Regions from separate parts of the Rhizobium centroccidentale genome, predicted to be linked through region 1. Evidence: riboswitches for the same ligand, from Rfam matches in the RefSeq annotation. Region 1 holds a riboswitch; each other region holds the start of a gene.

Region 1 (7,237 bases):
ATGGGCGGCTTGGCAAGCCGGATTCTTATCGATCGCCAATTGTCGAGAGCTGGCCGAGCACCGGCTCCCGTTGCGATGTTCAACAGTTAGCGATCGATGGCATCGCGCTTAAAACATGGCGCTCAAAACAGGTGGCGGTAGTCAGATACTGACTACCAACGAACAATGATCCGAATCGGATCGCAATCTCTACACCTCAGGCTCTCAATGCACTGCTCCCGATCCGCCGGCCGCAACGATCGCAAAGGGCTGCCCCTCGACGGGAATGCTGCGGACTTCCATCAGTGATTGGTTATCGACCATGCGCACGAGGCCGTGGCGCGGATCGGTAATGGCGATGAGATTGCCGGCGATCGCCAGACGAGGCCGCGGGTCGCGCCAGTGACCGTCCTTGCTGTAAGGTTCGGTAACGGTCTCGGATTTCACGATCGCGCCTTTCACGACATCAATAAGATGCAGATTGCCGTCCTCGGTGAGAATGTAGGCGATCTGCGGCTTTGCCGGATCGAGTATGAAATCGACCCGTCGTGTCGGCAGTTCGATCAGCTTGTAGGGTTGGTCAGAATTGTCCGGATCGATCAATACGACGTTCTGCTCACCATAATTGCCGAGGAAGAATTGCATGGACATGCCGCCGAGCAATGTCGAGACCTTGCCCTTTGGCAAGGAAGAGCCATAGGCGAGCATCTCCACCTTTGGGCCGTCGATACCGCCGGGGCGAGCGATCAGGACACCTTCCTCGCAGCCGAAGGCAATCAGCCGGGCGGAAGTCGCTTCCCCATGAAGCCCTGTGCAGCGCTTGATATCACCAACCTGCTCTCCCGTTCGGTCCAACACGCGCAAGCCGAGGCGCGGCGGCAACTCGCCTTCCTTCACGGAAGCCTCCATGTTCGGCACCGACACGAGAAGATGGTCGCCCATCGGAACGGCAACGCCGTGGTGGGCGGCGATGGTCTGGAATGAACGAATATCGGGTTTGCCTTCGGCAAGGCCATTTTCGGACAGGAGATCGAACTTGTCGTCGCGGTCGTAGAAGATTGCGACATTGTTGCCGTGCGTCACCACGTGCCCAGGCTTTTCGCCCTTGATCGATGTCCGGAGCAGTTTCGGATCGGAAAGTTCGATGTCGCGATGTTCGCCGTGGTCGGAGAGGGATATGCCGGTCGCAATCGCGTGGACCACATTCTTTTCGCCTTGCACGGCAAATATGGTGCGGCCGGATTGACTGAGAGACAGGGAGGCATAGCCGTGAAGATCGAACCGGCCGATTTCCTTGCCACTTGAGGCATCGATCGCGCGGACGATCGGCAGGCTGTGATCGGCGACGAATAGTCGCCAGCTTTCCGTCTCCTTTTCGTCGTCGGCAAACGACGGGAAGGGAAGCAGCAAGGCGCAAGCCAAGGATGAGGCTGCAAGGAGGATACCAGAGCTTGTGTTCGGCATGAAGGGTCCTTTATGTAATAACATTACAGATGCAGCGTAATGAAGTAACGCTGCATCTGTCCAGCCCCTGTGCACGCGTCAGGCGAGATTGTCGGAATTCATCAACATCGAAATTGGCTTGAGGCCATCGAAGCAGTTGACGCAATTTTAACTGAAGATACTATATATAGTGTTCGAGGTTCTTCTGATTCGCAAGAATTGGAGGCTAAGACGGGAATCTGGTCGGCGAACATGATGATCGCTAAGCCGGAGCTGCCCCCGCAACTGTGAGCGGTGAGCATTCGTTCAATGACGTCACTGAGACCGTGTGTCTTGGGAAGGCAAGACGAATGTTATGACCCGCGAGCCAGGAGACCTGCCTTGAGCATTGACGTCCACGGGCGGGGTGTCCGGCTGGCGAGCGATGGTCCATGCGGCATAATGGCCGCCCTCGCTTCCTCGAAGATCCCGCTGATAACTTCGGGGTGAAGTCCATGTTCCTGAGTATCTATAGTCGCCCGCGCGAGTGACGGCCGCTTAAATGCGTCCGGCCGCCGGCTAGGTTTGCTCCACTTTTCACCCGCCGAGCGGGCATCATCCGATGCCCGAGCGATTTTCCGTGCCCATCCATACGAGGATATCTCATGAGCATCACCGTCTACAGCAAGCCCGCCTGCGTCCAGTGCACAGCCACGACCCGCGCGCTTGATCGCCAAGGCATCGACTACACCATCGTCGACGTATCGACCGATGCCGCCGCCTATGAGCTGGTGCAGGGTCTCGGCTATCGCCAGGTTCCGGTTGTCGTCGCCGGGGAGTTGCATTGGGCCGGCTTCCGTCCCGACATGATCAGCGCTCTCGCTTAAGGAGCCGGGCGGTGGGCGAGATCGTCTATTTCTCCAGCCGGTCGGAAAATACCCATCGCTTCGTTACGAAGCTCGCATTGCCGGCTGCTCGTATCCCGCTTGCCGCGGGAGACGAATTTCGAACGACCTCGCTCTATGTCCTGATCGTCCCGACCTATTGCGGCGACGGTGGCAAAGGGGCCGTGCCCAAGCAGGTGATCCGCTTCCTCAACGATGCGGGCAACCGTTCGAACATCCGCGGGGTCATCGCCGCGGGCAACAGCAACTTCGGCGCGACCTACGGGATCGCCGGCGACATCATCTCTGCTAAATGCCAGGTGCCGTATCTCTATCGGTTCGAACTTCTGGGCACGGATGAGGATGTCGCCAATGTCAGACAGGGATTGGAACGATTTTGGATACGCTAAGCTCTTCTTTGTTGCGGGACGCGGGCGAAAAACCGCAGAGCACTTTTTCTGCTACCACGAATGATCGGCCAGCCAAGGCGGCGGAACCAGCATTGGATTATCACGCACTGAACGCCATGCTGAACCTCTATGATGAGCACGGAAAGATCCAGCTCGACAAGGATCGTATGGCGGCCAAGCAATACTTCCTCCAGCACGTCAATCAGAACACGGTCTTCTTCCATAACCTCAGGGAAAAGCTCGATTATCTGGTGAGGGAAGGCTACTACGAGCAGGAGGTTCTGGATCAGTATTCCTTCAATTTCGTGCGCGATCTCTTCGATCACGCCTATGCGAAGAAATTCCGTTTTCCGACCTTTCTCGGCGCCTTCAAATACTACACCAGCTACACGCTGAAGACCTTCGATGGAAAACGCTATCTCGAGCGTTATGAAGACCGCATCTGCATGGTCGCGCTGACGCTGGCGCAGGGCAGCGAGCAGATTGCGCGCGATCTGGTGGACGAGATTATCTCCGGCCGCTTCCAGCCGGCAACACCGACCTTCCTCAATGCCGGCAAGAAGCAGCGCGGAGAGCTGGTCTCCTGCTTCCTGCTGCGTGTCGAAGACAATATGGAATCGATCGGCCGCGCCATTAACTCGGCTCTGCAGCTTTCGAAACGCGGCGGAGGCGTGGCGCTATCGCTCACCAACATCCGTGAGGCCGGCGCACCCATCAAGCATATCGAGAACCAGTCGTCCGGCATCATTCCCGTCATGAAGCTGCTGGAAGACTCCTTCTCCTACGCCAACCAGCTTGGCGCGCGGCAAGGGGCGGGCGCCGTCTACCTGAACGCTCACCATCCCGACATCATGCGCTTCCTCGATACCAAACGCGAAAATGCCGACGAGAAGATTCGCATCAAGACACTGTCGCTCGGCGTGGTCATTCCGGACATTACTTTCGAGCTCGCGAAGAACAACGAGGATATGTACCTATTCTCGCCCTATGATGTGGAGCGCGTTTATGGCGTGCCATTTACCGAGATTTCGGTGACGGAGAAGTATCGCGAGATGGTGGCCGACAGCCGCATCCGCAAGAAGAAGATCAAGGCGCGCGAATTCTTCCAGGTGATCGCCGAAATCCAGTTCGAAAGCGGTTATCCCTACATCATGTTCGAGGACACGGTGAACCGCGCCAATCCGGTTGCCGGCCGCATCACCATGAGCAATCTCTGCTCGGAAATCCTGCAGGTCAGCGAAGCCAGCGAATACAACGACGACCTGTCCTACAAGCATATGGGCAAGGACATCTCCTGCAATCTCGGTTCTCTGAATATTGCTGCCGCGATGGACAGCCCGGATTTCGGCAAGACGATCGAGATGTCCATCCGGGCGCTGACGGCCGTCTCGGACATGAGCCATATCTCCTCCGTACCCTCGATCGAGAAGGGCAATGACGAAAGCCATGCGATCGGCCTCGGCCAGATGAACCTGCACGGCTATCTCGCCCGCGAGCGCATCTTCTACGGCTCGGAAGAAGGTGTCGATTTCACCAACATCTACTTCTACACGGTCACCTACCACGCTATTCGCGCCTCGAATCTGCTTGCGGTCGAGCGTGGCCAGAGCTTCAAGGGCTTCGAGAATTCGAAATACGCCTCCGGCGAATATTTCGATAAGTATACGGAGCAGGAATGGAAGCCCGCGACCGGGCGTGTCGCGGAAATCTTCGAGAAGGCCGGGATTGCCATTCCCACCCAGGAGGATTGGCTCGCCTTGAAGAAAGCCGTCATGGAGGGCGGGCTCTATAACCAGAACCTGCAGGCCGTGCCGCCGACGGGCTCGATCTCCTACATCAACCACTCGACCTCCTCGATCCATCCAATCGTCTCCAAGATCGAGATTCGCAAGGAAGGCAAGATCGGCCGCGTCTATTATCCGGCCGCCTTCATGACGAACGACAATCTCGACTATTACCAGGACGCCTACGAGATCGGGCCGGAAAAGATCATCGACACCTATGCTGCGGCCACCCAGCATGTCGACCAAGGCCTGTCGCTGACGCTGTTCTTCCGCGATACCGCGACAACGCGCGATATCAACAAGGCGCAGATCTACGCCTGGAAGAAGGGTATCAAGACTATCTATTACATCCGCCTTCGTCAGATGGCGCTCGAAGGCACGCAGGTTCAGGGCTGCGTTTCCTGCACGCTCTGAACGTTTGAGGGACGATGAAAATGAATATGCAATTCAAGCCGGCAAGCCGCGTTCGGGCCATCAACTGGAACCGCATCGAGGACGACAAGGACCTCGAGGTCTGGAACCGTCTGACCGGTAATTTCTGGCTGCCGGAGAAGGTGCCCTTGTCGAACGACATCCAATCCTGGGCGACACTCAAGCCTGAGGAGCAGCAGCTCACCATCCGCGTCTTCACCGGCCTGACGCTGCTCGACACGATCCAGAACGGTGTCGGTTCGGTCAAGCTGATGGCCGATGCCGCGACCCCGCATGAAGAGGCGGTGCTGTCGAACATTTCCTTCATGGAAGCCGTGCATGCACGTTCCTACTCGTCGATCTTCTCGACGCTCTGCCTGACGCCGGACGTGGACGACGCCTATCGCTGGTCTGAGGAGAACGAGTTTCTGCAGCGCAAGTCGCAGCTGATCATGGAGCAATATGCGTCCGGCGATCCGCTGAAGAAGAAGGTTGCCAGCGTTTTCCTCGAGAGCTTCCTGTTCTATTCCGGCTTCTACCTGCCCATGTTCTGGTCGAGCCGCGCCAAGCTCACCAACACCGCCGACATGATCCGTCTCATCATCCGTGATGAAGCCGTGCATGGCTATTACATCGGCTACAAGTTCCAGCGCGGGCAGGAGCGGCTTTCGGACGGGCAGCGCCAGGAAATCAAGGATTTCGCCTTCGATCTGCTGTTGGAGCTTTATGATAACGAGGCCAAATATACCGAAGCGCTCTATGACGGCGTCGGCCTGACCGAAGACGTCAAGAAGTTCCTGCACTACAACGCCAATAAGGCCCTGATGAATCTCGGCTATGAGGCGCTTTTTCCGGCCGAAGCCTGCAAGGTCAACCCGGCCATCCTTTCGGCGCTGTCGCCGAATGCGGATGAGAACCACGACTTTTTCTCCGGCTCCGGCTCGTCCTATGTCATCGGCAAGGCCGTTGCCACGGAGGATGAGGACTGGAATTTCTGAGGATCGAGCTTGGCGCAGCTCAAGCCGTTCGAGCCGTCGCCTTGGAAACGGTGCCCTGACGGCAGCCGTCGCTGAGCGGCGCTTATCTCCGCTTGGAAACACAAACGGCCGGCTCTAACAAATAGAGCCGGCCATTGATCCATCGGACCTTAACGATCCGGATTACTTGTTGAGCGCATCCTTCAGCGCCTTTGCCGGCGTGAAGGCGAGCTTCTTCGATGCGGCAACCTTGATGGTTGCGCCCGTGCCCGGATTGCGTGCTTCGCGCGCCGGCGTATCCTTGACTTTGAACTTGCCAAAGCCCGGGATCGAGGTTTCGGCGCCGGATGTTGCGGCTCCGGTAATGGCTGCAAAGACGGCTTCGACAATCGCCTTGCTCTGGACTTTGGTAAGCTTGTGGTCTGCAGCGATCTTGTCTGCGATTTCATTGGTGGTGGTCATGAGGCTTCCCCCGCATTGATGACGCTGGAATCATTTCCATTGACGATGTCCATTGTCACCTGGAGTCGGGGCCGGAAAGGCCGAGAATGCCTGTATTTCCACAGGTTCCGACGCATCGAGGCCATTTTGAACGCTTTCCGCAAGCGTTTTTCCAGTCATGGGCTCGGTCGGGCGGCCGATGGGAGAGCGCTCCATGCTACCGCAGACGCCTGCGAATCTGCTGAAAGGGCCGGAATCAGAGCTCCAGCGCCCTCTTCGCCCTCCGGATGCGAGCGGTAACGGGTCATTGAAACTGGCCTTTTGCCCGACAGGTCTATAGAGGCTTGGCTGTGATAAATGATGGGACGGACAATGGAACACGAGATCAAGATAGGTAACCGCGGCGATTTCGGGCTTTGGGCCATCGAGATCGCAAAGCAGATCATCAGCGACGAGGGCTTTGAACTGGCGAGAGCGGCACGGGACGGCACTGAGGATGATGTCCGCGCGGCCGGTAACGCGCTTGGCCAGGCGATTACCAATGCGATGATGGAAGTCTATGACGGTTTGACCGAAGGAGCGGATGAAGATTAGGATCGTCTTCGAGGGTTGTGGCAATCATCCGCGTGCTTGCGCGGCCGGCTTGCTCTGGATTGAAATCTGAAAGTTGCACCAACTTAAAATCGCAGCCTTACAATCAGGAACAGGCATCCCCATATAGGGGCGGATTAGTCTTTCTGCCCTATGACAGGAGAGCCAATGTTCAGTGCAGTACCGCGTTTTGCCAAGATCGCAGCCATCGTCGTCCTTGCCGCCGCTTCTTCCGTAGCGACCTTTGACGCCGCCGATGCGCGTCGGGCTGGATCCAGCGGCTTTGGAAGCCGTGGGACGCGTACCTTTGATACCCCGGCCATAACGCGGACGGCGCC
Region 2 (7,237 bases), on a different contig from region 1:
TGCCGGCGGCGCTGACGCTGATCTGCCGGAACGGGAAGACCGCCGGGCTTCACACATCGGCTGACCTTGTCGATTCTCCTGCGCCCATTAAGGTAATGAGGTCTTCGATGGCTTTACGCCGTTGAGATGGTAGTTGCCGACGATGTGGTATTTCCGGCGGGCCGGTTCATGCAGGGTGTGAATGCGGGCGTTACGCCAGTGGCGGTCGAGGTTCAGTCCGATGCGCGCAGACTCCGTGCCCGCAAGCTCGAACAGCGCGTCGGCTGCTTCCATCGCCATATCGGCCGTAATCGTCTGGGCCGCCGCAACGGAGAGCGCGGCGTCGATAACATGATCTTCGGTGAGATTGATCTGCGCGGCATCGATCTTGCCGCCGGCGCGCTCCACCATCGCCGTCGCCGCTTCGATGCGGATGGCAATTTCGCCGATCCTTGTCACGATCAGCGGATCGTTGACGGATCGCTCATCCCCGTTGCCTTCCCCTGAGTGCGAGCGCGTCCGCACGAATTCCATCGTCGCCGTCAGCGCGGAACGGGCAATGCCGAGATTGATGCCGGCGCGCGTGAGCTGGTTCACGCTATCGATCACTGTGGGCTCCGCCAGCTTTTCCCGATGCAGGAGAAGGGCGTCGCCATTGAGATAGACATTATGCAATATGGTCGTGCCGTTTCCGGAAGTGCGCTGACCAAAGCCATCCCAGTCGTCGATGATCTGGATGCCCTCCGTATTTCTGGACACGACAGCGGCTATCAGCCCTTTGCGTTTGTCCGCCGCGAATAGCGCGATCCAGTCCGAAAACAGAATGCTGGCGGAAGGCCGGCTCCGTCCGTTGACGCGGAATCCGAGCCCGTCCGCGGTCAGATGCAAGGGGTGCTGGTCGGTGCCGCTTGCACCGGATTCGGAAAAGATGCCGCCGAAACGATCGCCGGTAATGGCACGCTCGAAAAGGGATGCCCGCTGGTCCTCGCCGCCCGCAATTCTCACCGCTTCCAGCACATGAAAATGCGTTTGCAGTATCTGTGCTATGGAAGGATCGGCCTCGGCGAGGGTGGCAACGACCTCGGCGAGAACGCTGTTCGAAATATCGATGCCGCCATGTTCCGACGGAACGGAAATCCCGAGCAGGCCTGACTGCGATAGGGCCTCGAGCTCGTCATAGGGCAGAATGCGGTTGATATCCCGATCGCTTGCATGCTGAGCGAAGGCGGCCGCGAGCGAACGCGCGATGTCGAGCGCTTCCTCTTCGCTTTGGATGCGATGGGCAGGCGGTCTGACGCGTTCGTGCAACTGCGAAACAGTCCCCATTCACCACTCCTCGGCCAGCGCCAAGTCGGTTTCTCAGGCGCAGCAAATCGCTGCGATCTTAATTTCGATAGATGGAGTGTACAACGGATTTTCCTGGTGCATTCATATCGCGCCCTCGGACACGATAGGCGTCGACCACGAAAATTGTAAGCGCGCGGCCCGATATAATACGTTGAGGATAGAGGTTGCGAGCCCTCTTTCCTGCGGCCAACGAATAGCGAAAGCTGCTTCATAAGCTGATCTTAGAGCTTGGAATTGCTTTCCTTTTTTGCCCGTCGACGTGAGTGCAGGATACGAAGGGAGTGTCCGGCCGTCGGCCGTTTTCCGTGCCGCAGCTTGGTCGACCCTATTCCGACCGGACAAGAAAGCACTTGCTAGCAGCGCGTTTTCGCGCTTTCATATACGACTAAATAAGTAGACAATAGCAATAATTCTGCTGCCCGATGGCTTTTGACGAAGTAATCATATGGCGGCCGATTGCAGGCATCTGGTGTTGGATCGGAGTTGGACCTGCCTGTCGCATCTTTCATTTTGGAAGGGTCCTGATTGAAGAAGCGCGACGCGTATTGAGAACGGAAGCGGCTTTCGTGCGTTCTGTCGGCCGCGGTTCCAAGGTTGCCGAGTTCCGGATATCGGCGTCTGTGTTTCCGGACCTGTGAAGTGAGCAAGCCCAAGAAAGGCATGATCGACCACCTCTTGCCCCAGGAGTTGATATGACGGTTCAGGGATTCTTTTCCGCCAGGACGAACGCGACGGCGCAGCCTTATGCGATGCCGCGCATTGCCGTGATTGGGCGCGGTTTTTCCGGCATGATGATGGCGATCGCCCTGATGAAGACGGTGCGCTTTCCCTTCCATCTGCAGCTTTTCGATCCCAATTCCAGCGTCAGCGGCGGTCAGGCGCTCGCCTCCGGACATAGCAGCGAAATTCTCAACAGCCGTGTTCGCGATCTTTCCGTTTCCGCCGGCGATCCCGACGATTTCAATCAATGGCTTTGCGGCAATGCGCCTTTCCGCAGCGCCGTGCCCGCCGCCATACCCGGTTTTTTGCAGATCTTCGTGCCGAAGAGCATTTTCAGCGACTACGTCTATCAGCGCTTTTCGGAAGCCTTCTCGTCACGGCGGGATGTGGCGGTGCAGGTCAGCAGTGAGACGGTCTTCGGGCTTCGGCGCGTTCGTGGCGGCCGTTTCGCAGTGGAAAGCGATGGCGCCGCCAATGCGCCTTTCGACATGGTGGTGCTGGCGACAGGCTATGGCATTAGCGATCACGAATTCCAGGCCAGCGATCTCGTGACCGTGCCGACCACGGTGCGCGCGCGCCGTCTCGTGTCGCGACCGCATACGATCCTGCTCGGAAGCGGCCTGCGCGTTGTCGATCGGCTGCTGCAGATGCGTGAGAGCGGCTATACGGGGCAGATCACTATCGTTTCGCGGCGAGGCTTTCTGCCGCAGAGCCACACGCGCAATAATGCCGATCCGGTTTTCCCTGCCGACGAGATGCCCGGCAAGCTCAGCGAGATCGTCCGCTTCGTCCGCAAGGCTTGCGGCGAGGCGGAGGCGAACGGCCAGAGCTGGCAATCCGTCATGAACGGCTTGCGCAAGCATGCGCGCTCGCTTTGGCGATCCCTGCCGGCAGGGCAGAAGCAGCAGTTCAATCGCCATTTGCGGGCGCTTTATGACAGCCATCGCAATCGGCTGCCCGAAGCGCTGCATGTGCGCCTCAATCAGGAGCTTGCCGAGGGTAATACACTGCTGCGGCGCGGTCATTTTATCCGCCGCACGCCGACCGGGCTGGTTTTGAAGCCGGCTGGCCGGCAGGAGACCGAGCAGCTCTACGCCGACGACGTAATCGACTGTCGGTGCCAGGCGCCCGACCTGAACGCACCCTTGCTGCGTAGCCTCATCGATGCCGGCCTTGCGGTGCCTGACGAGCTTGGCCTCGGTCTCGCCGTGGAGGCGACAGGCTCGCTCGAGGTCAACGGGCGCACGACGGAGGGGCTTTTTGCGATTGGTCCCTTGGGACTTGGAAGTCTCCCCGACATCGATCTGGTGCCTGAGATCGTGACGCAGGCCTATGCGGCGGCAGAGAGTGTCGCGGAGCGTTTCCATCCTCAATGCAAGGCGGTCTGACAGCTCTGCGGCTTCTTCCATTTTGGATCGTGTTTGCGGTGCCTTCGCATGTGCATATCGCAGTTTCAGCCGCGAGCGGAGATAGTGGCTTGCTATCTGTTATGTAATAACGTAACAGATTGTTGTCGCTTAAGCCGAAGCTCCAGGACAAATGAAAGTGCATATGACATCGCCGTTGCCCGCATCCGCTTTCTGTGACATGAATACCGCCGATGGTGCTGCTTTCGGATCGATCCTGATAGCGGCTGAAAAGGGAACACGGTGCGGATTACCCATCAGGGGCCAAGACCGTGGCTGCCCCCGCAACTGTAAGCGGAGAGCGCGTTCGCAATATGCCACTGGCGTTAAGCCGGGAAGGCGCGAACGAGTTGTGACCCGCGAGCCAGGAGACCTGCCATCGACGATATCAACCGCAACGGACGGGGTGTTCCGATGGAAAATCAGTGGTTGGGCGAGGGCGCCGCTGCGTCCGCTGGCCCTATCTTGACTGTGCCTCCGGCGAAATCTCCGGGAGGCATCTCATGGATAATACAAAAGAGGCGACGCACCGGATCACCGTGTGCACCAACTGCCGTTATGTCGGCAAACCATGCCGGCCGGGCCTCGAGCTCCTGAAGCATTTGCAGATGGCGATCTCCCAGGCTGGCGCTGCACTTGCGGATGATTTCTGCCTGGAAGGCAGTGTCTGCATGGCGGGTTGCGAACGGCCGTGCACGGTCGCTTTCCAGGCCAAGGCAAAGGCGACGTACCTCTTCGGTGACATAGAGGATGCGAAAGATATAGGTGCCCTCATCTCCTTCGCGAAGCTTTATCGGGATCGCCCCGATGGGCTGAGCCGCGAAAGCGAACGCCCGCGAGCGCTGGCAGGCAAGACCCTTGCGCGCATTCCCGCCGCCATCGTTTCAGCCGAACGCCAGCTGGTCGTGTTGCAATAGGAGCCGGGTCATGTCCGAACGAAGCGCACGACTGGAAGCAGACGGCATCAGCTGGGGTGCCCAGAAGGGAATGCCGATCATTAGCGGTATTACGCTGTCCGTCGAGGCTGGCGCCCGGCTTGCAATCATCGGTCCGAACGGAGCCGGTAAGTCGACCTTGCTACGCTGCCTCTATCGCTGCCTCAAGCCGCAGCGGGGCAGGGTGCATCTCGACGGCGTGGATCTATGGTCCATCGGTCCGCGGGAGGTGGCGCAGCGGATCGCCGTCGTGCCGCAGGAGACGCCAGGCGATTTTCCTTTCAGTGTGCGGGATGTGGTGTTGATGGGGCGTATTCCGCATCGCAAGGGCATGGCGCGCTGGAGTGATCGCGATCACGACGTCACCGCCGCAGCCCTTGCGCGGCTGGAGTTGGAAGCTTTGGCACCGCGGCAATTCGCGTCGCTGTCCGGCGGCGAGAAGCAACGGGCGCTGATCGCCCGTGCCTTGGCGCAGGAGCCGGAGCTCATCATCCTCGACGAGCCGACCAATCACCTCGATATCCGACACCAGCTCGAGATTCTTGAGCTACTCAAGGGACTCGGCCCGACGATCATCACCACACTGCACGATATCAATCTCGCCGCTGATTTTGCGACGCAGATCGCCGTCATGGATTGCGGGCGGCTCACGGGCCACGGCGAACCTGCCGAAGTCCTGACTGTGGAGCACGTCTCGAGCGCTTTCAGGGTCGGCACGCGGCTGCATCACACCGACGGCGGCCCGCAACGATTTTCCTTTTCCCTTCGATAATACGATCATTGGAGTTATTCATGTTTTCTCGCATATCCCTACCTGCCGCGGCCTTGCTTATCGGAAGCCTGTTTGGGGGAACGACATTCGCCAAGCCCGTCACCGTGCGCAGCTGCAATCGCGATGTAACCTTCGACAAAGCGCCGGAGCGGGCCGTTTCCAACGATGTCAACCTGACCGAGATGATGCTGGCGCTGAAGCTGCAGGACCGCATGGTCGGCTATACCGGCATTTCCGGCTGGAAGACGCTGGATGAGAAGCTGCGTGGCGGCGTGAAGGAACTGCCGGAGCTGTCGCCGAAATATCCGAGCAAGGAGGTGCTGCTCGGTGCCAACGCGGATTTCTTTTTTGCCGGATGGAACTACGGCATGAAGGTCGGCGGCGAGGTAACTCCGGAAACGCTCGCCCCCTTTGGCATCAAGGTTTATGAGCTGACCGAATCCTGCATCTTCGTCATGCAGAAGAACAAGCCGACCATGGACGACATGTTCGTTGACCTCCTCAATCTCGGCAGGATCTTCCGTGTCGAGGACAGGGCGGAAGCGCTCGTCGCCGGTTATCGCAAGCAGCTTGCCGAGATCCAGGCGAGGATCGGTCATGTCGACAAGCCGACCAGCGTCTTCGTCTATGACTCCGGTGAGGAGAAGCCGTTCACATCGGGGCGCTACGGCATTCCAACCGCATTGATCGAGGCTGCCGGCGGCGTCAACGTGATGGACGACGTCCAGAAGAGCTGGACGGAGGTGTCCTGGGAGCCGGTCATCGAGAAGAACCCGGAAGTGATCGTCATCGTCGATTACGGCCAGGTGACTGCCGCCCAGAAGATCGCCTTCCTCAAGGGCAATCCGGCTGTCAAGAATATCGATGCCGTAAAGAATGACCGCTTCGTGGTTCTGCCCTATGTGCAGGCGACGCCGGGGCCGCGCAACATCGAGGCCATTGCCACGCTTGCCAAGGCCTTTCACCCGAGCGCCATGTAATCGTCTGCAATGTCGATCCGTCCAGTTCATCACGGGGCGGATCTCTTCCTCAAGATTTAAACATGCGCCTCAACCTCTCTATTCTCATCCCCTTGCTCGCGATCGGCTTTATCCTGTCGATCACCACCGGTGTGTCGCTCGGTTCGACATCCATTCCGTTCTCCACTGTCTGGTCGATCATCGGCAACAGACTGCATGCGGGTGCCTTTCCGGTTATCTGGTCCAGCGGGCAGGAAAGCATTGTCTGGGACGTCCGTTTCCCGCGCGTTGTTCTGGCGGCGCTCGTCGGGGCGGGGCTTGCCATCACCGGCGCCGTCCTGCAGGCGCTGACGCGAAATCCATTGGCGGACCCGCATCTCCTCGGCGTCTCCTCCGGGGCGGCATTCGGCGCTATTCTGGCGCTGTTGCATACCGGGCTGATCCTCGGCCTGTTGACGGTGCCGTTGTTCGCTTTTGCCGGCGCCTTACTCGCAACCGCGGCCGTCGGGCTGACGACGCGGCTGACGCGCTCGCAATCGGCCGATCGGCTCGTCCTGTCGGGCGTGGCGGTTGCCTTCGTGTTCACGGCACTTGGCAACCTCCTGATCTTTCTGGGCGATCCGAGAGCCGCCAACACCGTTGTCTTCTGGATGCTGGGCGGGCTAGGACTGGCACAATGGCAGCATCTTATCTATCCCGCCGGCATCCTGCTGCTCTGCCTCGTCTTGCTTCTCCCGAAGACGAGGGAGCTCAATGCACTTGCGATGGGCGATGAAACGGCCGTTACACTTGGCATTGCCGTCGCGCAGTTTCGCCTGTTGCTCTTCGTCATCACGGCGCTGCTGACCGGCGTGATGGTCGCCTTTTCAGGCGCAATCGGTTTCGTCGGGTTGATGGTGCCGCATTTCGTGCGGCTGATCGTGGGTGGGGATAATGTGCGTGTGGTGCCGCTGAGCGCCGCTTTCGGCGCATTGACCTTGATCTGGGCTGATATCATCGCGCGCCTGGTCATGGCTCCAGAGGACATGCCGATCGGCGTGGTCACCGGGCTTGCCGGAGGCGTCGCCTTCATCCTGATACTGCGGAGCGGACGCGCATAGATCGACCCATTGCCAAGCT
Region 3 (7,237 bases), on a different contig from region 1:
TGTGCGCCGCGGCGGTCGCGTCATCGGCATTTGCGGCGGTTATCAGATGCTCGGTCATACCGTCCACGATCCGCTCGGTATCGAGGGATCGGTGACCGAGACGCCCGGATTGGGTCTTTTGGATATCGAGACGGAAATGGCTCCTGAGAAGACGGTGCGCAACAGTCTTGCGGTCTCGAAAGAGTATGACGTGCCGCTGTCCGGCTATGAGATCCATCTCGGTGTGACGCGGGGTCCGGACTGCGAACGGCCATCGGCCATGATCGACGGGCGGCCCGATGGAGCGGTATCGCCCGATGGCCGCATCATGGGCACATATCTTCATGGGCTCTTCGGCAGCGACGCTTACCGGGCAAAGCTGCTGGCAAGCTTCGGCCTTTCCGGCGAGCGCGTGAACTATCGCGCCAGCGTCGATATGGCTCTGGACGAAGTTGCGGCAGAGCTGGAAAGCGTACTCGATCCGGCCTGGCTCGACGGTCTGGTCGCCTAGAGTTCGCCGGAAACTTCCCGCCGACGGCGGTCGAGTTCTTCGCTGTAGCGGCGCAGCGTATAGCTCTCCGTCAGCAGACCGATGACCTTGCGTTCGATCAGGTCGTTGACGACGACGAGCGCTTCGCTCTTGGTCTGCTCGAACATGGCGGCTGCCTGCTTGGCGTTCATCTGCGGCTGCAGGAATTCGTTGCGGAGCCGGATGAAATCGGAAAGACCGTGCTCCTCGTCGTCTTTTTCGATCGGGCTCGCATAGACGTCGGGCACGAGAACCATTCCGGAATATTTCTCGTTCTTGTCGATCAGGATGACGCGCTGCGCCGAGCCGATCGGAAAATTCTTGCGGAATTCCTCGATGCTCATGTCGATGCTGCCCGTATGCACGTCAGGGCGCATCATGCGGGCGACCGTGAGATTGCGGATCCAGCCGACGTCGTGGGCGCTGCGGATGCTCTCGCCACGCAGGTGGAAGCGCCATGTGGCGAAGGAGTAGCCGAAGGTCGTGCGCACCACGAGCGACGAGGTGATGACGGCGGCCAGCACCAGGGCAGTGATCGGAAAGTCCCCGGTGATTTCAAGCGCCAGGAAGGTCATGGTCAGCGGGCCGCCGATGATGGCAACGGCCAGCGAGCTCATGCCGACGACGGCATAGACGGCCGGCGTCAGCGTGGCATGATCGAAATAGGGTGCGCAATAGGCGAAGATCTTACCGAGCAGCGCGCCCATGAACAGCGAAGCGAAGAAGAGGCCGCCTCTGAAACCGGAGCCGATCGATATTGCGGAGGCGAGCGATTTCAGCAGGAATAGACCCGCCAAGGCGCCCAGCGTCACGTCCGTAGACAGATTGAGATGCAGCGCGCCATGGCCGGCCGAAAGGACTTGCGGCGAGATCAGCGCCAGTGTTCCGACGACCAGGCCGCCGAGCGCAGGCCGGAAAGGCGGCGCTATGGAGCTCTTGCGTGCCAGTTCCTCGACCCAGGCGACGCCCTGCATGATCAGGATGCCGATACCGGCGCAGAAGGCACCAAGCAGGATGGCTGGAAGATAATCCGCCGGAACGATCGCCCCGAAGTGATCGATATCGATGGCAAAGTCGTCGCCGGCGAGTAGTCTGGCAATCATCGTTGAAATCAGCGCCGAGACGACGACGGGGGTCAGGGTCACGATCGAATAGCTGCCGATGATCAGCTCGAAGGCATAGAAGGCGCCGGTGAGCGGCGCATTGAAGGCGGCTGCGATGGCGCCAGCCGCGCCGCAGCCGACGAGCATGCGCAGGTCTGCGCGGCGCATCTGCATCTTGTAGCCGAATTTGGAGGCAATGCCTGCGGCGAGCTGCGTGTAACCTGCTTCAAGCCCGACAGACGCGCCAAATCCATTGGAGATCAGATTCTGCACCGCGACGATGATGCTGTCGGTAAGCGACATGCGGCCGCCATGCAGCGCATTGGCTTCGATCGGGTCGACCATCGGCTTCTTGCGCGTGCGCGACAATATATAAAGCAGGATGCCGAGAATGATGCCGCCGGCGATCGGCGCGATGAACAACACCGATTTGTCGGGGATCGCCATTGCCGCTGAACTCAAGCGTTCGTAGTCGGTTATGCCGTAGATGACGCTATGAAGCTTACGCGAGATATAGCTCATCGCGGTTACGGCACAGCCGGACGCTATTCCCACCAGGGCGCCGGCAAAAACAAGTCCCAGCTCGCCACGACGCAGCAATGCCCTGAAGCGACCGAGATCGAATAGGACCGAGAAGACGCCGAGACGTCGCGGTTGAAATTTCTGTAGCATTGGAAGCGGACGATACGTTTTTGCTCGAATGTGAGGGCTTACCCTCTATAAACTCCTAACATCAAAGAAATACGGCAAAAAAGCCGCTGATTTCATGCGAATTTTCAACCGATTTCGCAATCAGGATGGCGCAGGTCGCATCCATGCCCTTGATTGACTTGAACTAAGTGAAAGCCTAATCATTGCGGCATAACGAATGGTTCCTGAGCGGCGATCTGCCGCATGGGATGAAAAGGGAATGTGAAGGGGCGGACCCAATCCGGGCGTTCTCATCACAGCCGACCCCGCGACTGTAGAGCGGTCAGGGTCTTTCGTTCGGTTTGAAGTCTATTCCGTTGATGGTTCGCATGGGGCGAACGGGGCGGGGCAGGCGCAAGTCGAAAAAGCCACTGGTGTGGCATCATGATCAACCGGGGCTGGACGCCTCTTATTCTACGAATCGTCCGCCTTTTCATGATGCATTGCCGGGAAGGCGAGAAGGATCCGCTGGCGCACGATCGGGGGCGACCGTTTCGGTCCGCCCCTGTCGCGGCGTCTTATCCGCGAGCCAGGAGACCTGCCATGCGTGCCGGGCGCAGAGCCTGTTTTGGGACGCGAGTTCCGCTGCCAGCACGGAGGTTGTCATGGCGCAAGACGAGTTTTCGGCGTATGGGCGCCTGTTTCCCGGTTCCAGCGACGTGCTGCCGACCCTCGCTTCTGCGTGGTGGGAGCGGACATAGCGCATGTCGACTTCGACTTCCCGAGCTGTTTTCGTCCTTGGCGGCGCGCGTTCCGGCAAATCCAGATTCGCCGAATCTCTGATTTCGGACACGGGTCTCGAACGTCACTATGTGGCGACGGGACGCGCATGGGACGACGAGATGCGCGAGCGCATCGCCCAGCATCGTGCCGATCGCGGCGATCTCTGGCAGACGCATGAGGAGCCGATCGATCTCGTCGGGCAGCTTGCCGCTGTCGACGCGGAGGGGCGGGCGGTGCTTATCGACTGCCTGACGCTCTGGGTGACCAATCTGATGATGGCCGAGCGTGACATGGCGGCGGAATTTGCCGCTCTCACTGCATTTCTACCAACTGCGCGATCAAGGCTCGTTCTCGTCTCCAACGAGGTTGGCCTGGGAATCGTGCCGGAAAATCGCATGGCGCGCGAATTTCGCGACCATGCCGGCCGCCTGCACCAGATGGTCGCTGCGGCAAGTGCCGAAGTTTATTTTATCGCAGCGGGCTTGCCGCTGAAAATGAAGGGCTGATCCATATGAACCAGGAAAAGATTCCCGCCACCGTCATCACCGGCTTCCTGGGAGCCGGCAAGACGACGATGATCCGCAACCTCCTGCAGAATGCCGGTGGCAAGAAGATCGCTCTGATCATCAACGAGTTCGGCGACCTCGGCGTCGACGGCGACGTGCTGAAGGGCTGCGGCGCGGAGAACTGCACCGAGGACGATATCATCGAGCTGACCAATGGCTGCATCTGCTGCACCGTCGCCGACGATTTCATTCCCACCATGACGAAGCTTTTGGAGCGTGATGCGCGCCCGGATCATATCGTCATCGAGACCTCGGGCCTTGCTCTGCCGCAGCCGCTGGTCGCTGCCTTCAACTGGCCCGATATCCGCACCCACGTGACCGTGGACGGCGTCATCACCGTCGTCGACAGCGCCGCCGTTGCCGCCGGCCGCTTTGCCGACGATCACGACGCTGTCGAGGCTGCCCGCGTCGAGGACGACTCGCTGGACCACGAAAGCCCGATCGAGGAACTGTTCGAAGATCAGCTGACCTGTGCCGATCTGATCGTGCTCAACAAGACAGATCTGATCGACGTCGAGGGACTCGGCCGTGTGCGCGCCGAGGTCGCCTCGCGCACCGCCCGCAAGCCGACAATCATCGAGGCGAAGAATGGTGACGTGCCCGCTGCCGTCCTGCTCGGCCTCGGCATCGGCACGGAAGACGATATCGTCAACCGCAAATCCCATCATGAACTGGAGCATGAGGACGGCACGCCGCATGACCATGACGAATTCGACAGCTTCGTCGTCGAACTCGGCCCGATTGCCGATCCGGCCGCCTTCGTCGATGCGCTGAAGCGCGTGATTGCGGAGCATGATGTGCTGCGCCTCAAGGGCTTCGTCGATGTCCCCGGCAAGCCCATGCGCCTGCAGCTTCAGGCCGTCGGCAGCCGCATCGATACCTATTTCGATCGCGCCTGGACGCCGGGTGAAGCCCGCGCAACCCGGCTTGTGGTGATCGGCCTGCACGAGATGGACGAGACGATCGTGCGCAAAGCGATCGAAGCGCTGGTCTGATCGATGCTGCGTCTTTGCCGTGCGATACCCCCCTCTGTCCCTTGCGGGACATCTCCCCCACAAGGGGGGAGATTAGAAGCTCGTGGCTGCTACATCGTAAAACAACCGACGTCGGGAGTAGCTGGGGCTTGGGGAGGTAAGTCCAGCGAAGCATGGCACCAAACAATCTCCCCCCTTGTGGGGGAGATGTCACGAAGTGACAGAGGGGGGTGTGCCGCCGCATACTCTGACGCCTGATGCATCTCCTCCTGGCTCAAAAGGGAACGATAAGCGACGGCGAGGAGGCGATCGATCTCGGGCAGTCGCCCGGCGATATCCTCTTTCTGTCGGCTGCCGATACCGAGCTTGCGGCGATTGCCGCAGCGCATGGTGAGGGCGATCGTTCCCTTCGGCTTGCAAGCCTGATGAGCCTCAAGCATCCGATGTCCGTCGATACCTATATCGACAGGACGGCGCGGCATGCGAAGCTCATCATCGTGCGGGCGCTGGGAGGGGCGAGTTACTTCCATTATGCGCTGGAGGCGCTGCATGCCTGTGCGGTGCGTCAGGAGGCCCTTATCGCGGTGTTGCCGGGCGATTCGAAGCCCGATCCCGGGCTGACACCATTCTCCAACGTCGCGCTCGACGATCTCAATGCCCTCTGGTCCTATCTGATCGAGGGCGGAGAGACGAATTCGCGGGCGTTTCTTGTCTATGCGGAAGCCATACTCTCGGGTGCCGAGAAGCCGATGCCAGCCGTGCCCTTGATGAAGGCCGGCATCTGGTGGCCGGGCCGGGGCATGATCGGCGTCGAGGAGTGGCGGAACGTTTCTGCGTTATGCGACGGTACCCCCTCATCCGCCCTTCGGGCACCTTCTCCCCGAGGGGAGAAGGTAGATGCTGAGAGTGCGGCGAATTTCCCCTCGCCGCAGAGGGGAGAGGGTGGCGCGCCAGCGCCGGGTGAGGGGGCGTTACAAGCAGAAAAGCCATTGGTGGACCTCAAGGCCCCGACGGTGGCGATTTCCTTCTATCGCGCGCTCGTGCAGAGCGGTGAAACCAAGCCCGTCGAAGCCATGATGGAGGCGCTTATCGCCGAGGGCATGCGGCCGCTGCCGGTCTTTGCCTATAGCCTCAAGGATGCCGTGTCGGTCGGCATTCTCGAAAGCGTCTTTATGGAACTGAAACCAAGCGTGGTCATCAATACCACTGGCTTTGCCGTTTCGGCGCCGGGAGCGGATCGTCAGGCAACGGTACTGGAAACGGGTGATACCGTGGTTCTGCAAGCCATCTTCTCTGCTTCATCGAAGGAGGCATGGGAGGCATCCTCGCAGGGGCTTTCGGCCCGCGATCTCGGCATGAATGTGGCTTTGCCCGAGGTCGATGGGCGTGTTCTTGCGCGCGCCGTGTCCTTCAAGGCTGCTGCTCGCTACGACGAGCGGGTCGAGGCCAATATCGTCGCCAGCGAACCGCTCGAGGATCGCATGCGCTATACGGCGCGGCTCGCCGCCAATTGGGCGCGGCTGCGCAAAACGCCGCCCGGAGATCGCCGCGTTGCGCTCGTGATGGCAAACTATCCCAATCGCGATGGGCGCCTGGGTAATGGCGTCGGGTTGGATACGCCGGCCGGCACGATCGAGGTGCTGAGGGCGATGCGGGCGGTGGGTTACGGCATTGCCGATCTGCCTGCCGACGGCGATGCGCTGATGCGGCATCTGGCGGAAGGGCCGACAAATTCGGGGCATGATGGCCGCGTGATCCGCGAGAGGCTTTCCTTCAGCGACTACAAGGATTTCTTCTCGTCGCTTCCCAAACAGATTCAGGATGAGATTACGGCGCGCTGGGGCGGGCCGGGGGCCGATCCTTACGCGCTCGACAGCGGCTTCGCCCTGCCGTTTGCCCGTTTCGGCGATGTGCTAGTCGGCATCCAGCCGGCGCGCGGCTATAACATCGATCCGAAGGAGAGCTACCACTCTCCCGATCTCGTGCCGCCGCACGGCTATCTCGCCTTCTATGCCTTCCTTCGCCGTTCCTTCGATGCGCATGCGGTCATCCACATGGGCAAGCACGGTAATCTCGAATGGCTGCCGGGCAAGGCGCTGGCACTGTCGGAAAGCTGTTATCCGGAAGCCATTCTCGGGCCGCTGCCGAACCTCTATCCCTTCATCGTCAACGATCCCGGCGAGGGCACGCAGGCCAAGCGCCGCACAAGCGCTGTCATCATCGACCACCTGACGCCGCCACTGACACGCGCCGAAAGCTATGGTCCACTGAAGGATCTGGAGGCGCTGGTCGACGAATATTACGAGGCCTCTGGCGGCGATCCGCGCCGCATCCGTCTGCTCCGCAAGCAGATTCTCGATCTCGTCGCCGATATCGGGCTGGATCAGGATGCGGGCATCGCCAAGGGCGAGGGTGAAGACGAGGCATTGCGCAAGCTCGACGCCTATCTCTGCGATCTCAAGGAAATGCAGATCCGCGATGGCCTGCATATTTTCGGTGTTTCGCCTTCCGGGCGGCTACTGACGGATTTGACGGTGGCGCTGGCAAGGGTGCCGCGCGGCCTGGGCGAGGGTGGCGATCAGAGCTTGCAGCGGGCGATTGCTCGGGATGCTTTTGAGGGTGTGGAGCGTGGGGAGGGTACGGTAATCCCCTCTGTCGCGTTCGCGACATCTC
Region 4 (7,237 bases), on a different contig from region 1:
CAGATGCTTTTCGGCACATTGGTCGACTTCCAGCGCGATTTTGCCCACAACACCCACGACATCGGCTGGCTGCATTTCGCGCTGACCGATCGCGTGCTGATAACCACCCGGCTGCAGCCTCTGCGCAGCCTGGACCGGACCCGGGTGCTGATCGAAAAGAACGCCGCACGATTTTCCAATCCCGTGGATATTTTCGAGCTGATCGTCGTCGAGTTCCAACGAACCCTGATCTCCGTCGTCATTGAAATCAGCGAAGAGCTGAATGGCATAGAGGATTTCGTCCACGGCAATACGTCGCGCGACGAGCGCGCCAAGCTTGCGCCCATCCGCAGGACGATCGTGCGCCTGCATCGCCATCTGCGGACCGTTCTCTCGCTGATGCGCCACGCCGCTGCCTCCGACGACGAGGAAATGCCGCTCGGCTTCGAGGATGTCGCCGGCCGGCTGACCGGGCGGTTGGAAGCAGTCGAACACGACGTCTATGCGCTGCAGGAACGGGCCAGACTGCTGCACGAAGAAATCGATTCGAAGCTCGCCTCCGAGATCAATCGGCATCTCTACATCCTGTCGATCATGACCGCTTTTCTGCTGCCCCCGACATTGGTGACCGGCTTCTTCGGCATGAACACATCGGGCCTGCCGCTGGCGGGCGGCGCAAGCGGCACCGGATATGCGGTGGGGTTCATCATCGCCTCCATGCTGCTGGCATGGTGGCTGCTCAGGCGGGTCAATATTCTCTGACGTCAAAGTATGAAAAAGCCGCCCGGCGAGAAACCGGACGGCTGGCATTTGTCGTTCTGAAATTACCGCTTAGAAATACGGCGAATAGCACTGACGGCGCGGGCCGGAATTCGGCTGGAACGTATTGTCGTAAGCGCGATAGGAGCGATAGCGCGACTCGCACCAGGCGACGTGGCGTGGATTGATGCCGGCACTCGGAGCCGGAGCCGGCGCGTAATAGCGCGGCTGGCTGGCGATCGCGCCGCCCACGAGAGCACCGGCGCCGAACGCTGCCAGCGGGAACCAATAGCCGTCATAATAGCGATAACCGCGACGATAGCCCGGATAGCCGCGATAGCCTCCATACCAGCCACGGCGATAATAGCCGCCGTGACGCCATTGGACCTGTTCGACATTGCCAGGCGCGGCCTGGGCGGGCGCGGACTGCTTTACGATCGGCGCGGCGGGCATCTGCATGGCGAAAGACGGTGTGAAGCTCGTCAGGGCGACGGCAGCCGTTACGGCGACTGTCGCGATTTTTGCACGGAAACCAAGCATTTTCATCTCCATTCCCTGGTTCGACTTGGCACTCAAGTCTGTAGGCGTTTCATGTCGGGAATGCTTCCCGAGCAAGGTTTCGCTGCCTGCTTCGTCGCATATCCGAATAGACGACAAAGAACGCGGCAGCGCGTTATTTAGTTCCTCAAATCCCTACCGACTTAAGGAGTTACGAGGGGCTCCACGATGAATTTATAGTGATTGCTTTCTTAACCCAAGATTAACCAGCAATCCTTACTATTATTTCATGAAAGGATACCGAAAGAGTAACCTCCTCATTTACGGCTTGCTGACGATCCTGGCACTGATGGGGCCGGTCTCCAAGCCTTCGGCCGGCGAAAGCCCGCCCTGGGGCGATCCGAAAAACGCCCTGATTGTCGATGCTTACGAGCTGAACACCATCGACTGGAACGCGTTTCTGCAGGACAAACGGATAGCCGGCTTCATCTCCAAGGCCTCCGACGGATTGCCCGAAAGCTTCAGCTGCACCGGCGATCACGGCGGCGATACGGTGGCCCATTGCAGGACGATGTGGCGTAAGTACGCAGTCAGCCGTGAGCTCTTTCAAACGCGCCGCATGCTGGCAAAGGCGAATGGTCTGTTATGGGGCGCCTATCATCTGGGGCGGCCCGGCAATCCGATCGACCAGGCCAATCATTTTCTCGATTATGCCGATCCACAGCCGGATGAGCTGATGGTGCTCGATATCGACGGCATGGACACGACGCAGTTCATGTCACTCGACGATGCGCAGATCTATGTCGCCCACATCAAGGTCAAGACCGGGCGCTACCCCATTCTCTATGTCAATCACAATATGGCGCGCTACATCGCCGATCACCGGGGTACCTATCCGCTGCTGTCGCGGCTGCCCTTGTGGTATGCGCGCTACAAGCCTGATGTCAAAGGCACTTTCCCACTCGGCAACTGGGACAATTATGCCATCTGGCAGTTCGCTTCGTCGGACAATTGCTCGGAGAAAAGCTGCCCCTATCGGGTGCCGGGGACGCTCACCGATATCGACGTCAATGTCGTGCCGATGACGAAGGTTCAGCTCGCGAGGATCTGGCCGCAGGGCGATCTCCTGCCGGCCAAACCCCTGCCCGCGCCGGACCTGACGATCGCGCTTGCACAGATGTGCAGCGGACCGCGGCAGATGCTCGTTTCGCTCATGACCGAGATCGACCCGGTCGTCACCGCGTCAACCCCGCAAACCAAGCCGGTCGAGATCAACGAACTGAACTATCAGGATTTCTAGGCCGGTACGACCGCCCTTAGATCGATGCTAGGCCTCGATCTGCACATCCGTCTTCGGACGCGAACAGCAGGCGAGGATATAGCCCTCGTCGATCTCGTCATCGAGGATGCCGCCATTATGGCTCATCTCGACTTCGCCCGAGAGCTTCATGACCCGGCATGTCCCGCAGAGGCCGGATTCGCAGGCGGCACCGATGCGCACGCCGGCGCCGCGCGCCGCCTGAAGCACGGTCTGGCCCGCCGCGCAGACGACATCCTTGCCCGCCATGGTGAAGCGGATCGTGGTCGCCGCCTCGCCCGATGCATCGTCGGAGACTTCCGCAAGCGGTGTCGCCGCATTGGCCGGCTGGAAGCTTTCCTGATGATAGCGCGACATGTCGAAACCATGCGCTTCGAGCATCGAGCGCACGGCGTCCATGAAGACTTCCGGGCCGCAGCAGAAGATGGTCCGGTCCATGAAATCGGGCGCCAGCAGGCCGATCTTCGCCTTGTCGATACGACCCTTCAACCCGGACCAGAGGTCTGTTCGGCCGCAACCTTCGACGATGAAACCGAGATTGAGGTTCGGCATGAAGCGCGCGAGATATTCGAGCTCGGAACGAAAGATGATGTCGGCCGGGCTGCGCGAGCAGTTGACGAAGGTGATATCAGACAGCGGTGCGATATCGGACATGTAGCGCGTCATCGACATCATCGGCGTGATGCCGGAGCCGGCCGAGACGAAAAGATATTTCTCGCCGGGATGACGGACATGGCTGAAATCGCCGAGCGGGCCGAAAGCCTTGATGCGCATGCCCGGCTTCAGGTTCTCGAACATCCAGCGCGTGCCGATGCTGTCCTTTTGCGCCTTCACCGTCACCGCGACCGAGAAGGGCCGCGACGGCGTGGACGACAGCGTATAGGTGCGCATGACCGGCTCCGGAGCCGTCGGCAGCTCCAGCGTCACGAACTGGCCCGGCAGATAACGGAACCAGTTATCCTTGTCGGACCCGAAGGTGAAGGTCATCACGTCAGGCGCTTCGGGCGTTGCCGAGAGGCATTCGAGCACATGCTGCCTATCATTCCAGGGCTGCATCTGGTCGAGGTGGCGATGCGGAAGGGAGACGGTCATGTTCATGCTCAGGCAACCGCCGACAGCTTGGCCTGATCGCCCTGCAGCCGGTTGATCATGAATGTCGTGTACCATTCGACGAACTGCATGACGCCGCCTTCGTGGATCTCCGAATAGGGACCGGGCTCATAGGCCGGCGAGCGGATGCCGAAGGCATTTTCCTCGACGATGCGGCGGTCCTGATCGTTGGTTTCGGTCCAGACGTGGGTCAGCTCTTCCAGATTATAGTCGACACCTTCGACGGCATCCTTATGGACGAGCCACTTCGTGGTCACGGCAGTTTCCTCGGCGCTGATCGGCAGGACGCGGAAGGAGATCGCGTGGTCGCCGAGCATGTGGTTCCACGTCGTCGGATAGTGGAACAGCAGCATGGTGCCGATGCCGTTGATCGTCACATCGGGCGAGAGCGGCCGCCTGACGGCATTCTGGCCGGACATGGTGTAGCTCTCGGCACCTTCGATCAGCGGCATGCGGGCCGTGCGGAACTGCCCATCCGGCGAGATCTTGAATTCGCTCGGCAGGCCGGCGGCTTCGCAGCGTGCCCAGTGCTCGGTGATGACGGGGTCGCTCATCGCGCCCTGCACGCCGGTCACGGTCGGAGCTTCCGGGAAGGTGCGGCAGAGTTCGGGGTGATTGGCCGCGCAATGATAGCACTCGCGGTTGTTTTCCCAGACGAGCTTCCAGTTGCCCTTCTCGATGATGGTGCTCTGGAAGGCGACCTTGGCTTCGCTGATGCGGTGCGGCGCCATGTAGGGTTCGATCGTGGCGCGAACCGGTGCGAAATCGGGGGCGTTCTGCGCGAGGCAGATGAAGATGTAGCCGCCGACGCTTTCGCAGTGAACCGGCTTTAGCGAATACTGGCTCTTGTCGAAATCCTCCGCCATCTGGCGGGCGAAGAGCAGCGAGCCGTCGAGCTCGTAGGTCCACTGGTGATAGGGGCAGACGAGCTTTGCCGACGAGCCGCGCTCGGTGGTGCAGACACGCGAGCCGCGATGGCGACAGCTATTGTGGAAGGCGCGGATGACCTGATCGCGGCCGCGAACGATCACGACGGGATAATCGCCGATCTGGACGGTGAAATAATTGCCCGCGCGCGGCACTTCGCAATCATGGCCGATAAACAGCCAGTCGCGATAGTAGATCGTCTCCATATCGAGCTTGAAGTAATCCGGATCGGTGTAGAACGGTTGCTCAAGGCTCAAACCCGTCCGGTGGTTCTTCAGTTGCCGCAGAACTTTGCTGCCGATGTCCATTTGCCTATCCTTAGCAGTACCAGAAGGCGGGCAAAGGACATGCGCGGCCGATTGGGAGCGGCCAAAAGCAATGTCCCGACCACCCGCCGCGGTCAGTAAACCTATGTGCCCAAGGCTGGTTTCCGGGCTCTGGAGCGGCCCTGTTTCCAGAGCCCCATGGCACCTTCCCAGGTCGATCGACCCAGTGGCTTTATCCGCCATGCCTCACTCCACCACCGTTGCGGGGGCAGCGCCGGATTTTGACCGGCTTCCCAATTCTCCGTCTCCCTAGCAGACGGCACCTTGAGATTGATGGCATCATAGCTCTCGGCTCCGCCAGCCGCTGCGCTGCAATGCGACATCGGCTCCGAAATTGACGACAGTCGAAACGGGACGCCCGGACGGTTGCGTGCCGCGAGAATATAGAGAGGAAATTCAATTGGTTGGGCGCTTGCATCAGAGACGCTCCGAGCATCGTATGTGCATTCCACCAATGACGCTTTATCCTGATTGCGACAGGTCTGCAAACGGCCGATAATTGGGAGGCTAGTTGCACGGCTGAGAGCGCCGACAGAGCCGCTATCGGGAGCCTTCGGTCCGGCGCGGTCAAGCTCGGCTCAAGCTCCGTAGTCCATCATGTCGCCGAAGAGTTTATAGCGAGATCCGGCATGGCCAAACTCAGATATTTCGACGCTGGGAAGCCCGCCGAGCCTGAACCGGCGCAGCCGGTATCAACGACGGGGTACACCGAATTCCTGCGCACCGGCCGCATCAACCGCAACAGGCCGCATTGGCTGGCAGAAGAGCGCGAATACCTCACCCATGAACAGGTGGCCGAACGCACGGCGCTGAAGCTCCGGGACGCCGGCGAAAAGACCCACGACCGGCTCAACAATTTCCATAGGTCCATCCGCTTCCCGAAGCTCATCTTTCATCACACGCTGAAGGACACGCCGCATCTCGGCTATTGCCATGTCACCGCCGCGCGGACGCAATTCGCCCAATATGAGCAGGTGAACTGGGCCTTCTACATAGCCAACTTCTTTGCCCGGATCGGCCACGAAGAGAACTTCTTCGAGGATATCAGCCTCAAATATTCGCGGATGTATTTCGCGGTCGCCATCCATCCGGACAGGCAAGCCGAAGACAAGAAGCTGACGATCAATCGCGACGTCCGCGGCAACGGCGTACTGTTCCACACCCACGATCCGCAGATCGCCATCCGCAACGTTCTTCTGCTCGGCGCCCGCAACGAGCAGCTTCGCGACATCATTCGCCAGCTTTGACGATTGATCCGAAAACTCGAAGGGCATAAGAAACGGCCTGAACTGCAAGCAGGCAGGCCATGGCACGACACATAGATATTCTCGAACATCCGCAAACGGCAATAGAGGTCGCGACGGCTACCCTTGCCGAGGGCCTGCCGATCGGGCTGCCGACGGAGACGGTCTACGGCCTTGCCGCCGATGCCACCAATCCTGCCGCGATTACCCGGATCTACGAGACGAAGGGGCGGCCGCGCTTCAATCCGCTGATCTGCCACATGAGCGATCTTGCGATGGCCGAGCGCTATGCGGTCTTCGACCCCATCTCGCGCAAGCTCGCGGAAGCCTTCTGGCCCGGACCGCTGACGCTGGTGCTGCCGCTCAAGCCCGATAGCGGCATCCATCCGCTGGCGACCGCCGGCCTCGACACGGTCGGTATCCGCGTACCGCGGGGCTTTGCCGGAGACCTGATCCGCGCCTTCGACCGGCCGCTTGCCGCGCCGAGCGCCAATACCTCGGGCAAGATCAGCGCCACCAGCGCCGATCATGTGGACGACGATCTCGGAGAGCGGATCACGCTCATCCTCGACGCCGGGGCCTCGGTCGTCGGCGTGGAGTCGACCATCGTCAAGGTCGAGGATGGCGAGATGCGACTGTTACGACCCGGCGGGCTGGCAGCCAGCGAGATCGAGCGTGTGGCCGGCAAGGCGCTGAAGCGCAAGAAGAAGGCTTCCGCTGCCATCGAGGCACCCGGTATGCTTGCCTCACACTATGCGCCGGGTGCAGCCGTGCGGCTCGACGCGACGGATGTTTCCGCGAACGAAGCGCTGATCCGCTTCGGGACGCCTGACATTCCCGGCATCGAAAATGCGGTTGCCGTGCTGGATCTGAGCACCAGCGGCGATCTTTCGGAAGCTGCCGCGAATCTTTTCGATTTCATGAAGCGCGCCGATGCCACCGGTGCGGCCACGATCGCTTTCTCGCATATTCCCGACGAGGGCCTCGGCGAGGCCATCAACGACCGGCTGCGCCGCGCCGCCGCGCCCAGAGACTAAATCAGCCATCAGGCAAAGGACACGCCATGAGCAGCTCCG

Evidence for each region. A riboswitch is a leader RNA that binds a small molecule or an ion and turns the genes downstream of it on or off. The one in region 1 is predicted to bind cobalamin.
Region 2: it holds a riboswitch for cobalamin, as region 1 does, so the genes downstream of both, PH562_RS03610 (DUF1636 family protein) here and nrdH (glutaredoxin-like protein NrdH) in region 1, are expected to answer to the same signal.
Region 3: it holds a riboswitch for cobalamin, as region 1 does, so the genes downstream of both, cobU (bifunctional adenosylcobinamide kinase/adenosylcobinamide-phosphate guanylyltransferase) here and nrdH (glutaredoxin-like protein NrdH) in region 1, are expected to answer to the same signal.
Region 4: it holds a riboswitch for cobalamin, as region 1 does, so the genes downstream of both, PH562_RS24515 (aromatic ring-hydroxylating oxygenase subunit alpha) here and nrdH (glutaredoxin-like protein NrdH) in region 1, are expected to answer to the same signal.

What each region holds. Positions count from the first base shown of each region.
Region 1 covers NZ_JAQJCG010000009.1:158,483-165,719, forward strand. The annotation lists gene PH562_RS14475 (hypothetical protein) at 205-1,443, opposite strand; cobalamin riboswitch at 1,603-1,820, shown strand; gene nrdH (glutaredoxin-like protein NrdH) at 2,067-2,288, shown strand; gene nrdI (class Ib ribonucleoside-diphosphate reductase assembly flavoprotein NrdI) at 2,300-2,695, shown strand; gene nrdE (class 1b ribonucleoside-diphosphate reductase subunit alpha) at 2,704-4,893, shown strand; gene nrdF (class 1b ribonucleoside-diphosphate reductase subunit beta) at 4,914-5,888, shown strand; gene PH562_RS14500 (HU family DNA-binding protein) at 6,051-6,329, opposite strand; gene PH562_RS14505 (hypothetical protein) at 6,681-6,902, shown strand; gene PH562_RS14510 (Tim44 domain-containing protein) at 7,068-7,237, shown strand, end outside.
Region 2 covers NZ_JAQJCG010000002.1:354,741-361,977, forward strand. The annotation lists gene PH562_RS03595 (RrF2 family transcriptional regulator) at 1-64, shown strand, start outside; gene PH562_RS03600 (SfnB family sulfur acquisition oxidoreductase) at 88-1,305, opposite strand; gene PH562_RS03605 (FAD/NAD(P)-binding protein) at 2,019-3,434, shown strand; cobalamin riboswitch at 3,631-3,847, shown strand; gene PH562_RS03610 (DUF1636 family protein) at 3,956-4,369, shown strand; gene PH562_RS03615 (ABC transporter ATP-binding protein) at 4,380-5,159, shown strand; gene PH562_RS03620 (ABC transporter substrate-binding protein) at 5,180-6,139, shown strand; gene PH562_RS03625 (FecCD family ABC transporter permease) at 6,202-7,218, shown strand.
Region 3 covers NZ_JAQJCG010000002.1:395,097-402,333, forward strand. The annotation lists gene PH562_RS03775 (cobyric acid synthase) at 1-490, shown strand, start outside; gene PH562_RS03780 (chloride channel protein) at 487-2,283, opposite strand; cobalamin riboswitch at 2,464-2,861, shown strand; gene cobU (bifunctional adenosylcobinamide kinase/adenosylcobinamide-phosphate guanylyltransferase) at 3,006-3,530, shown strand; gene cobW (cobalamin biosynthesis protein CobW) at 3,536-4,585, shown strand; gene cobN (cobaltochelatase subunit CobN) at 4,822-7,237, shown strand, end outside.
Region 4 covers NZ_JAQJCG010000022.1:84,982-92,218, forward strand. The annotation lists gene PH562_RS24495 (transporter) at 1-741, shown strand, start outside; gene PH562_RS24500 (BA14K family protein) at 811-1,278, opposite strand; gene PH562_RS24505 (glycoside hydrolase family 25 protein) at 1,526-2,536, shown strand; gene PH562_RS24510 (FAD-binding oxidoreductase) at 2,564-3,652, opposite strand; gene PH562_RS24515 (aromatic ring-hydroxylating oxygenase subunit alpha) at 3,655-4,899, opposite strand; cobalamin riboswitch at 4,996-5,199, opposite strand; gene PH562_RS24520 (DUF6656 family protein) at 5,547-6,164, shown strand; gene PH562_RS24525 (L-threonylcarbamoyladenylate synthase) at 6,224-7,198, shown strand; gene PH562_RS24530 (FAD-binding oxidoreductase) at 7,225-7,237, shown strand, end outside.